Linked DNA regions of Variovorax paradoxus. The protein of the gene in region 1 interacts with the protein of each later gene in a pairwise test. Links are inferred from orthologs where the notes say so. Each region holds a gene or a part of one and is shown in the gene's direction. Other genes may lie near its edges. The genes, in order: grpE and QHG62_RS00565.

Region 1 (5,764 bases):
CTCTTTGCGGCCTCTTACCAGGGCGGCAAGATCTCGGTCAACGCCATCGGCAAGGACGGCGCCGCGGGCGCCATCCAGCAGTTGGTGCAGACCGGGCCGAATGCGCACGCGATCCACGCGGACGCGAGCAACCGCTTCGTGCTTGCCACCAGCCTGGGCGGCGACAACGTGTCGAGCTGGCGCTTCGATGCGGACAAGGGGCTGCTCTCAGCCAACGATCCGCCGTTGACCATGGCCACCGCCAAGTCGGGGCCGCGTCACTTTGTGTGGGACAAGGCGCAGCGCCGCGTCTACCTGCTGAACGAACTCGACGCGAGCCTGAACGTGTACGCCTGGGACGCAGCGCGCGGCACGCTCAAGCTGGAACAAAGCACCACCACGCTGCCCGCCGGATTCACCGGCAAGCCCTGGGCGGCCGACCTGCACCTGACACCCGATGGGCGTTTTCTGTATGCATCGGAGCGCACGTCGAGCACGCTTTCGGCCTTCAGGGTGGACCCGTCCACCGGACAGCTGAAGCCGCTCGGCCAGACGCCGACCGAGAAAACGCCGCGCGGCTTTGCCATCGATTCGAGCGGCCGCTACCTGATTGCCGCCGGGCAGGAGTCGCACAACGTTGCGCTGTATGCCATCGACCCCACCACCGGCGCACTGGGCAAGCCTTCGCGCATCGGCGTGGGCAAGAACCCGAACTGGATCGAAATCGTCGATACGCCGTGACGACGAAAACGAACATCATCATCAAAGGAGATATCGCCATGCAACGCCGAACACTGATTCGCACCGCCCTCGCCTCTTCGCTTGCCGCGGGCCTGCCCGCTTTTGCGCAAGGCCCCGGCAACTGGCCCACCGGCAAGGCCATTACCTACCTGGTGCCATTTCCCGCTGGCGGCACCACCGACGTGCTGGCCCGCCTGATCGGACAGAAGCTCGGCACGGTGCTGGGCACGAGCGTGATCGTCGACAACAAGGGAGGTGCCGGCGGCAGCGTGGGCTCCGAAATCGGCGCACGCGCGGCACCCGACGGCTTCACGATGGTGGGCGGCACCATCAGCTCGCACGCAATCAACATCAGCCTGTATCCGAAGCTCGGCTACGACCCGCAGAAGTCTTTTGCGCCGGTCACGCTCATCGGCACCAACCCGCTGGTGCTGGTGGTGAACCAGGCGAGCCCCTACAAGACCCTGAAGGACGTGCTCGAAGCGAGCAAGACCAAGTCGGGCGGCCTGTCGTCGGCATCGGCCGGCACGGGCACCTCGCAGCACCTGTCGCTCGAACTGCTGGCATTCAAGTCGGGCGTCAAGTTCACGCACATTCCCTACAAGGGAAGCGGCCCGGCCATCCAGGACGTGATCGGCGGCCAGGTGGACATGATGTTCGACACCACCGTTGTGGCTGGCCCGCACGTGCAAAGCGGCAAGCTGCGCGCCATTGCCGTGACCTCGGCCAAGCGCCTGGCTTCGATGCCCGACGTGCCCACCGTTGCAGAGTCGGGCATTGCGGGGCTGCAAGACTTCGAGGTGCTGTCGTGGCAGGCGATCTTCGTGCCCGCGGGCACGCCGGCACCCGTCGTCGACCGGCTGCACACCGAGATCCGCAAGATTCTTGCAACGCCGGAGATGCAGGAAAAGCTCAAGGGATTCGGCATGGAGCCTGCCGACCTGACCACGGCAAAGATCGCGGCCTTCCAGAAGGCCGAGGTCGAGAAGTGGGCCCAGGTGATCAAGGCGGCCGGCATCAAGGCGGACTGATATTGCGCCGGGGGCGGCGTGCAACCGCCCCCCGATCCGCACGAGGTGGCTGGGCTCCATACAAGGGAAGCTTCCTACGTCCGGACGCCGGGGGCCTTTATAGAATGCCCCTCCGATTTGCATTCCAGGCCTGCCCGGCCATTCACACGTGTCCGACCGCTCAGCCGTACTGCACCAATACCTGTTTCCCAAGCAGGCACTGACAAATTTTGCCGGCTGGGTCGCAGGCAAGGAACGCGGCGCCGTCACCACGTGGATCATCCGGCGCTTCGTTGCCAAGTACGGCGTCGACATGGGCGAAGCGCTCGAGTCGGACATCAACCACTACAAAAGCTTCAATCAGTTTTTCACCCGCGCGCTCAAGCCCGGCGTGCGGCCCCTGGCCGACGCCGACCTGGTGTGCCCGGTCGACGGTGCAATCAGCCAGTTCGGCGCCATCGAGGGCGACCAGATCTTCCAGGCCAAGGGCCACAACTACACGACCACCGCGCTGGTGGGCGGCGACTCGACGCTGGCGGCCCGCTTCGCGCACGGCAGCTTTGCCACGCTTTACCTGAGCCCCAGGGACTACCACCGCATTCACATGCCGTGCGATGGCCGGCTGCTGCGCATGATCTACGTGCCCGGCGACCTGTTCTCGGTCAACCCCGCCACCGCGCGCGGCGTGCCCGGCCTGTTTGCGCGCAACGAGCGCGTGGTGTGCGTTTTCGAAACCGGACGCGGCCCCTTCGTGCTGGTGCTGGTGGGTGCCACCATCGTCGGCAGCATGGCCACCGTGTGGCACGGCGTGGTCAATCCGCCGCGCGGCGGCGAACTGCGCGAATGGAGCTACGCCGACCAGGACATCGTGCTCACGAAGGGCGACGAGATGGGCCGCTTTTTGCTCGGCTCCACCGTGGTCATGCTGTTCCCGGCGCCCGCGCTGGTGTTCAACCCCGATTGGTCGCCGGCCCGTGCCGTTCGCTTGGGCGAAGCCATGGCCGACTTTGTCAATTTGTGAGGCTTTGTCTCAGAGCCCGCATGCTGTATGCACCCGTAGCTATAAAACTAGTAGCATCGTGATCCTTGCGCTATAGTCGCCGAGCAACGAGCGGCCATAGCAAGCCAACAAGAACGCGAGCACCGGCCCTGCCGCCAGGATCGATGGCCCGCCCAGCCCCCGAGGAGATGATGTCGATGAGTACCAAGGAAAACGCAGCCATCAGCCAGCTGCTCGCACTGCTCGAGGCGCGCTATGCACTGCGCGTGCTCTGGGCGCTGCGCGACGGGCATGCGCAAACGTTCCGGCTGCTGCAGGACAGTGTCGGTGGCATCACTCCCAACACGCTCAATACGCGCATCAAGGAATTGCGCGAGGCGGGCCTCGTCAGCCACGGCGGCGACGGCTACAGCCTGACCGTCAGCGGGCAAGACCTGCTCAAGCGGCTGTCCGACCTGCAGGCCTTTGCGGGCAAGTGGCAGCTGGGCCAAGTCAAGAAGGCCGCAGCACCAGCGCCCACCGCGCCTGCTTCATCGCCGGCCCCTGCTGTGCCCGCAGCACCCGCTTCTTCCGGCTCCGCGGAACCTTCGAGCCCGGCACCGTCATCCCCTTCCTCATCTACCCCGCCCGCCGACCCTGCCAATTGAGCAGGTCGGCAGGGCCGGCCGGAGGCATCGGTAAACTTCCAGCCTTCGCTGGTTCATCCATTCACCATCCAAAATCGACGCAAGGAGCGTTCACATGCCTACCACTCCCTCCGGCCTGCAATACGAAGACACCACCGTGGGCGACGGCGCCGAAGCCAAGGCCGGCCAACACGTGCACGTGCACTACACCGGCTGGCTCTACAACGACGGCGTGCAAGGCGCCAAGTTCGATTCGAGCCGCGACCGCAACGACCCCTTCGCGTTCTCGCTGGGCGCCGGCCAGGTCATCAAGGGCTGGGACGAAGGCGTTGCCGGCATGAAGATCGGCGGCAAGCGCACGCTGATCATTCCCGCATCGCTGGGCTATGGCGCACGCGGCGCCGGCGGCGTGATTCCCCCGAACGCAACGCTGAAGTTCGACGTCGAGCTGCTCGACGCCCATTGATCGTTCCCGCCACACTTGGCACGAAGGCCCGATTGCGGGCCTTTTTCATGCCTCAGCGGCCCTTTTGGCCGCATTTTTTCGCTTGAAATGCCTCCGACCAGCCCCAAGTGGCTGGCTATCGTTTGTTTCCCGGCACACGCCGGTTCTTTGAAAAATGTCTGACCCGCAACAATCCGCACAGAATTCTCAAATGCTGCAAGGCGAGCCAAGCCCCGAAGAACTGGAGGCCGCACAGGCTGCCAACGAAGCCGAGGCGCAAGACGCCCTGGCTGCAGCACAGGGCGAGCTCGCCGCACTGCAGGCCAAGAATGCCGAACTGGCCGATCAGTACCTGCGCGCGCAGGCCGACGTGCAGAACGCGCGCCGCCGCGCCGACGACGAGATCACCAAGGCGCGCAAGTTTGCGGTCGAGGCCTTTGCGGAGAGCCTGCTCCCCGTGACGGACAGCCTCGAAGCCGGCCTCGCCATCAAGGACGCCACGCCCGAACAGATCCGCGAAGGTGCCGAAGCCACGCTGCGCCAGCTGAAGAGCGCGCTCGAGCGCAACAAGGTCATCGAGGTAGCTCCGGCCCCCGGCACCAAGTTCGATCCGCACCAGCACCAGGCCATTTCGGTGGTGCCCGCCCCCGAGCAGGAGCCGAACACCGTGGTGAGCGTGCTGCAGAAGGGCTACACCATCAACGAGCGCGTGCTGCGCCCGGCGCTGGTCACCGTCAGCGCGCCCAAGTAATCCGCTCTACCGATACACACGATTCCCACAGGAAATCCCCGCTTCATACCTTGAATCGCGCTGGGTTATCCACAAGTTCATAACAACATATTTTTCAGGCTTTCAGGAGTAAAGAACATGGCAAAGATCATCGGCATCGACCTCGGCACCACCAACTCGTGCGTGTCGATCATGGAAGGCAACACCACGCGTGTGATCGAAAACTCGGAAGGTGCGCGCACCACGCCGTCGATCGTGGCTTACCAGGAAGACGGCGAAGTGCTGGTCGGTGCCTCGGCCAAGCGCCAGGCGGTGACGAACCCCAAGAACACGCTCTATGCAATCAAGCGCCTGATCGGCCGCAAGTTCGAAGAAAAAGAAGTCCAGAAAGACATCGACCTGATGCCCTACACCATTGCCAAGGCCGACAACGGCGACGCATGGGTGGAAGTGCGCGGCAAGAAGATGGCGCCCCAGCAGGTGAGCGCCGACATCCTGCGCAAGATGAAGAAGACCGCCGAAGACTACCTCGGCGAAGCGGTGACCGAAGCCGTGATCACGGTGCCGGCCTACTTCAACGACGCACAGCGCCAAGCCACCAAGGACGCCGGCCGCATTGCGGGCCTGGACGTCAAGCGCATCATCAACGAGCCCACCGCCGCGGCCCTGGCCTTCGGCCTGGACAAGCAGGACAAGGGCGACCGCAAGATCGCCGTGTATGACCTCGGCGGCGGTACCTTCGACGTGTCGATCATCGAAATTGCCGACGTGGACGGCGAGAAGCAGTTCGAAGTGCTCTCGACCAACGGCGACACCTTCCTGGGCGGCGAAGACTTCGACCAGCGCATCATCGACTACATCATTGCCGAGTTCAAGAAAGAACAAGGCGTCGACCTGAGCAAGGACGTGCTGGCCCTGCAGCGCCTGAAGGAAGCGGCCGAAAAGGCCAAGATCGAACTGTCGAACAGCGCGCAGACCGACATCAACCTGCCCTACATCACGGCCGATGCCTCGGGCCCGAAGCACCTGAACATCAAGCTCACGCGCGCCAAGCTCGAGAGCCTGGTCGACGAGTTGGTCGAGCGCACCATCGCGCCCTGCCGCCTGGCCATCAAGGACGCCGGCATCAGCGTTTCGGACATCAACGACGTGATCCTGGTCGGCGGCATGACCCGCATGCCCAAGGTGCAGGAAAAGGTGAAGGCCTTCTTCGGCAAGGAGCCGCGCAAGGAC
Region 2 (5,773 bases), 1.1 Mb from region 1 along the record:
GGCGGCAGGCTTGGTTGCCTTGAGGTGGTCAAGGGCTTCATAGTCCGCCGCATAGGGCGGGGCCTTCAATTGCGCACACCCTGTGGCCAGGATGGCCAAGGCGCAGAAGGCAAATCCATGCATGCGAGTCACTGTCACGTTCTCCCCCCTCTATGGGTGTTTTGGAGACGGAACGGTAACACGGTGATACGGCCGAGACGCGGTATTACTTCACAGAGATTGGCGCTGCTGTCGATCGCACGATGCACTCAACGCAGCTTCTCGTTCCGCCGGATCTCGCTGCTGAGCTGCGAAGTCATCTGCTTTGCCGCACGTCGGGCGGCAAGGCCATAGTCGCCGTTGAACTCGCCGAAATCCGCCATGCCGTTGCCCACCGCGCGCACGCGCGTGACCTCGGCGCCCGCGGTGTCGCTCACCACGCAACTCACCTCGGCCGTGAACGACGTGGGCGGCCAGGTGATCCATGAGGACGAGCTCGAATCGGTCTTGATCTGCGGCGTGAATACCAGCGACACGCCCGCCGCCTCGTTGGCCTTTGCATCGCCCGCGGTGCGCAGCACGATCACGTCCCGGTACACCGCGCGCAGTGCATCTCGAATCGACTTTTCGAGATCGCGGTAGGGGTAGTAGCTCACGCGGTCGCCGCTGCCGCCGGGGCTTGTCACCTGCTGGTCGCGCTGGCCGTCGGTCATCACATAGGCCACTTTCTTCGGGATGAGATGGGCCGTCGATCGCGGCGGCGCGGTCTCGGTGATCATGGTGATCGGATGGGAGCAGGCGGCCAGCAAGGCCGCGAGCGCAGTGGCGGTGCACAGGCGTGCGGCCGGAGAAAAAGCGAACGTCATGGTGCGGCTCTCTCCGGTTCTACGGCGCAATGGCCGCGATGAATTGCGGGTCGGCATACATCTGCCGCAAAAGCGCGCGCACCAGCCTCGGGTAGGCGGCCTGCCCGGCGGGCACGGCCACGATGTTCGCGTAGCTCGAATCGAAGGCGATTTCGCCGCGGTAGGTCTTGCGCAGCCGCTGCGTGCTGGCGCGCGTTACCACCACCTCCACGTCCATGCGGCCCGTGCCGTTGATCACGCCAAGGTCGAGTTCATTGACCAGTATTCGCGCCGCGATGCGGGTCGGGGCCTTGGGGTCGTACGCCGATATTTCTCCCAGGTCGCGCATCAGCGCGTCTTCCAGGTATTGCGCAAAGGTGCCGCTGGGCGAAAGCAGTTTCGCGCGGCGCAGGCTCAAGCTGTTGATGTTGTCGCCGGGGTCGCTCGGCTGCACTTTCGCCACGGCCACCATGCCGGGGCGCGTGGCTTCGAGCCGGTCGAGCGCCTCGTAGTCGGCTGCGTAGGGCGGCGCGGCGAGTTGCGCGCAACCGGCCAGCAGCACGGCCGTGGCTGTTGCACAGAGCCAGGGGGTGAAAGCGCGCAAGCGCCAGCCGCGCGGTCTGAAGAAGATCGCCATGCAGTGAGTCCCTCCTCGGGGTGCCTGATCCCGGCGCGAGGGTAGCAGGCATTGCCCTGCGCGCGAAGGGCCGCTGCCGGGCCTCTCAGACGGGTTCGAGCACGTGGATCAGCTTGCTCTCGACCAGTGCCTTGGTCTTCTCGCCATGGGCTTTCATGTGCGGCGCGACGGCGTGCGCCTGCAGGTGGCCCAGCGTTTCCCACTTCTCGATGACCACGAAAGTGTCGGGCCCGAAGCTGGCTTTCGACGGCGGAACGCCCTGCGCGTCGATGGTGGCGCCGTACTCGATGCAGCCCTCTTCGGCCAGCACGGCTGCGCGGTTGGCGGCAAAGGCTTCGAGCAACTGGGCGCGCTGGCCGGGCTTGGCGGTAATGACGGCGACGACATGGATCATTGAAACGGACTCCGATGTTGTGAAGGTGATGGAATGGCGAGCGTCGAATCTAAAAGATCCGGCGCTTTGGTGTCGGTCCCGCGCGAGACCCGATGCGCCACCCTATCATCGCGCGCATGTTCTTTCCGCTGCCCCGCACCGCCACCGCGCCCTTCTGCCCTTCCGAAGTCAAAGGCAGCGTGGCGGTCCCGCAGGACATGCCCTTCGGCAAGAAACTGCTGCGCTATGCCGGCCCCGGCCTTCTGGTGTCGGTCGGCTACATGGACCCGGGCAACTGGGCGACCGACATCGAGGCGGGCTCGCACTTCGGCTACGGCCTGCTCTTCGTGGTGCTGCTTGCAAGCCTGGCCGCGATGCTGCTGCAAACGCTGTGCGTGCGGCTCGGCCTTGTGGCGCAAAAAGACCTTGCGCGCGCTTGCCGAGAACATTACTCGCCGCGCATCAGCCGCTTTCTGTGGCTGGGCGCGGAGCTCTCCATCGTCGCCTGCGACTTGGCCGAGGTGCTTGGCAGTGCGCTCGCACTGCATCTGCTGTTCGGTGTGTCGATTCCGGTCGGCATTGCAATCACGGCATTCGATACGCTGCTCGTGCTGGGGCTGCAAGGCGCTGGCTTCCGGCGCGTCGAAGCGATCGTGCTCGGGCTGGTGGGCACCATTGCAGGCTGCTTCGTGGTGGAGCTTGCGATGTCGCAGCCCAACTGGTTCGGCGTGGCAATGGGTTTTGCGCCGACCTTCGAGCGGCTGCAGCAGCCGGGCGCGCTGTACCTTGCAATCGGCGTGGTCGGCGCCACGGTCATGCCGCACAACCTGTACCTGCATTCGTCCATCGTGCAGACCCGGCTTGTGGGCGACAGCGATGCGGCGCGGCGCGAGGCGGTGCGCTTCTGCACCTTCGATGCGGTGTTCTCGCTTTCGCTCGCGCTGCTGATCAATGCGGCCATCATGGTGCTTGCGGCCAGCGCCTTTCACAGCACGGGCCATGTGGAAGTCACGGAGATCGACGAGGCCTACCGGCTCATCGAACCCATCGTGGGCAGTACGCTGGCGGCCACCCTGTTCGGCATTGCGCTGCTGGCCTCGGGCCAGAGTTCGACCTTCACCGGCACCATTGCGGGCCAGATCATCATGGAAGGGTTTCTGGACCTGAAGATTCCGTGCTGGCAGCGCCGCCTCATCACGCGCGCGCTCGCCCTGGGCCCCGCTTTCCTCGGCGTCTGGTGGTTTGGCGACGGCGGCGTGGGCAAGATGCTGGTGCTGAGCCAGGTGGTGCTCAGCTTTCAGCTGCCGTTCGCAATGTGGCCGCTCATCCGGTTCACAAGCAGCCGTGCGCTGATGGGCGCCTTTGCCAATGGCTCCGTCATCAAGCTGCTGGCTTGGGGACTGTTCGGCGTGATCAGCGCGGCCAACGTGTGGCTGGTGGCCTCCACAATTCGCGGCGGTTTGTAGAGAAGAGAAGGGCCCGCCCGCACTTGCCAGGAAGGCCGCGCCTCAGCGGTCGGCCGCGTCCTTCCAGAGATGCACCAGCGCTTCCGGTGCATCGCTCTCGGGCACCTCGAAGCTGATTGAGCCCGTATGCGTGGTGGCGCTCTCCACCACCACTTCGACGCGGTAGAAGCGCTGGTCTCCGCCCGCCGAACCGGGTCCGTCACGCTGTTCTGCATGTGGTGCGGCGCTTTGCAAGGCTTCGCCGATCTGCTGGCGCAATTCTTCGCTGCAGTTGCCCAGTTGATAGCTGCGCGGCCGAGAAAGGCCCGGCAGGTAGGCGACGCCGCCTTCGCGCGTGACCCGCACGACCGAAGCCTGGTCCAGAGGCGGAAGCTGAATCATGATGGTGTAACCCCCGCGGTGTTCCATGCGGCGCCGATAGCCTTGTGCGCCGCGCTGCCGGCGCCGAAGCGCTTGGCCGCATTCTCCGCGCTCAATTGCGCGAAGGCCAGGAAGTCGGCGTCCGGGCGCAGCCGCCTGTCGCACACGGTGTCGTACCAGACGCGGCCTGCAGTCTCCCAGGCCGGGCCCTGGATGGCGGTGGCCGCAAGATAGAAAGCGCGGTTCGGAATGCCGGAATTGATGTGCACGCCGCCATTGTCCTGCCGCGTGACGACCAGGTCTTTCATGTGGGCAGGCTGCGGGTCTTTGCCGAGCACCGGGTCGTCGTAGGCGGTGCCGGGCTCGGCCATCGAGCGCAGTGCGCGCGCCGCGACCTTGGCAGTGAAAAGCCCTGCGCCGATGAGCCAGTCGGACTGCTGCGCCGTCTGCTTCAGCAAGTGCTGCTTGACCAGCACGCCGAACACGTCGCAGATCGATTCGTTCAGTGCGCCCGATTGCCCCTGGTAGACCAGGCCGGATTCGTGGTCGATGACACCGTGCGTCAGCTCGTGGCCGATGATGTCCACCGCAATGGTGAAGCGGTTCATGACCTCGCCGTCGCCATCGCCGAACACCATCTGCTTGCCGTTCCAGAACGCGTTGTCATAGTCGTTGCCGTAGTGCACGCTGCCCGTCAGGGGCATGCCGGCGCCGTCGATCGAATCGCGCTCGTAGATGTCGCGGTACAGCCGGTAGGTGGCACCCAGGTAGTCGTAGGCTTCGTCGGCCGCGATGTCGTTGGTGGGGGCTTGCCCCTCGGCGCGCACCAGCTTGCCGGGCAGGCTCATGGTGTGTTCGGCGTCGTGAACGGCGCGCTGCGGCGAGTCGCGCCGCACATAAGCCGGCGGGCGGCCCGACGACACGCCTTGCGTGGCGGCCGCCTCGCGAAGGCCGCGATGCTCGCGGTCGATCATCAGTGTTTGTGCCGCCCGCGCACTGGCATGGGCGCCCGCCCGCTCCGCCAGCCGATCGAGCAGATACGGCGGTACGAAACCAGGCGGCAAAAGGCGCGGCGACTGAAGCGGCATCGAACGGCTCCCCTACGGCAATTGAAGGCGACAAAAAAGAAGGTATCAGAAGCTGCAAAACATGGATCACTCCGTTACTTCTCGTGTCACGGATGCCCACGCTTCAGGCCATAGGATCGGTAGTTCCAGATCTACTGCCGCCTTGTCCATGTTCATCGTCACTCTCACCTACATTCGTCCGCTTGAAGAGCTCGATGCATTGATGGATGGGCACATGACCTGGCTACGAAAGCACTACGCAAGCGGCCTGTTCGTGGCCTCTGGTCGTCAGGTGCCACGCAAGGGCGGCGTGATCCTCGCGCGTTCGGGCGACCGGGCCGCGCTCGACGCGGTGCTGGCGCGCGACCCGTTCGTTCAGAGCGGCGTGGCAAGCACGCACGTGATCGAGTTCGTGCCCAGCATGACCGCGCCGGCGGTCGAGCTGCTTAAGACTTTTTGATTCGTCGCCGGGGCAGCTCGCCGCTTCTTCAGGCGTTTGGCTTTTCTTCGCGTCCGCCCGGGTGCCGCGCAAAACGCGCCGCGTCGCGGTCATGCACCGGCGCCGGATCGCTCCAGGGCCAGCCACCAAATTGTGTGCGGCGGTAGTCGGCGAGGGTCTGGCTGATCTCTGCCTGCGTGTTCATCACGAAGGGGCCGTATTGCACCACCGGCTCCGCAATGGGACGGCCTTGCAGCAGCAGGAACTCGCTCGCTTCGCCGTTGCCGTTGACCAGCTCCACCGCCGCATCGGCGCGCAACTCGATGGCGGCCGGGCCTTCGATGCGCTGTCCCGCAATGTGCGCTACGGCACCCTTGAAGAAGTAAAGCATGCGACGCGTGCCCTCGCCCGCTGCAGCAGGCAGCGTCCACCGCGCACCGGGCGTCATTTTCAACGTCCAGATCGCGACGTCGGCGCTGGCTTGCGCGGCCCATGAATCGGGCGGCGGTGCAAGCGGTGCGATTGGCTCTGGTGCGTTGCCGTTGCCTGCCGCATCGCCGAAGCGGCCTGCTATCACAGCGACCTCTGTGCGGCCGCCCTTCGCATC

The links.
Region 2: the proteins of grpE (region 1) and QHG62_RS00565 interact in binary tests that used the Escherichia coli proteins (3 or more experiments, as listed by UniProt). The link is inferred for Variovorax paradoxus from one-to-one orthologs.

Annotation. Positions count from the first base shown.
Region 1 is NZ_CP123990.1:1,226,544-1,232,307, reverse strand. The notes cover bases 2,858-5,764. They hold grpE (nucleotide exchange factor GrpE), read left to right. Parts: upstream 2,858-3,976; coding sequence 3,977-4,552; downstream 4,553-5,764. Other genes in these bases: dnaK (molecular chaperone DnaK), read left to right, coding at 4,670-5,764; QHG62_RS05970 (FKBP-type peptidyl-prolyl cis-trans isomerase), read left to right, coding at 3,472-3,822; QHG62_RS05975 (winged helix-turn-helix transcriptional regulator), read left to right, coding at 2,928-3,377. Outside these bases: QHG62_RS05990 (lactonase family protein), read left to right, coding at 1-720; QHG62_RS05985 (Bug family tripartite tricarboxylate transporter substrate binding protein), read left to right, coding at 759-1,751; asd (archaetidylserine decarboxylase), read left to right, coding at 1,900-2,751. UniProt on the Escherichia coli protein: Participates actively in the response to hyperosmotic and heat shock by preventing the aggregation of stress-denatured proteins, in association with DnaK and GrpE. It is the nucleotide exchange factor for DnaK and may function as a thermosensor.
Region 2 is NZ_CP123990.1:123,658-129,430, reverse strand. The notes cover bases 1,220-4,135. They hold QHG62_RS00565 (Nramp family divalent metal transporter), read left to right. Parts: upstream 1,220-1,971; coding sequence 1,972-3,300; downstream 3,301-4,135. Other genes in these bases: QHG62_RS00555 (M4 family metallopeptidase), read right to left, coding at 3,678-4,135; QHG62_RS00560 (protealysin inhibitor emfourin), read right to left, coding at 3,343-3,681; QHG62_RS00570 (putative quinol monooxygenase), read right to left, coding at 1,547-1,855; QHG62_RS00575 (hypothetical protein), read right to left, coding at 1,220-1,461. Also shown: QHG62_RS00585 (hypothetical protein), read right to left, coding at 1-123; QHG62_RS00580 (hypothetical protein), read right to left, coding at 249-845; more of QHG62_RS00575, read right to left, coding at 865-1,219; more of QHG62_RS00555, read right to left, coding at 4,136-4,748; QHG62_RS00550 (YciI family protein), read left to right, coding at 4,897-5,187; QHG62_RS00545 (pirin family protein), read right to left, coding at 5,216-5,773. UniProt on the Escherichia coli protein: H(+)-stimulated, divalent metal cation uptake system. Involved in manganese and iron uptake. Can also transport cadmium, cobalt, zinc and to a lesser extent nickel and copper. Involved in response to reactive oxygen.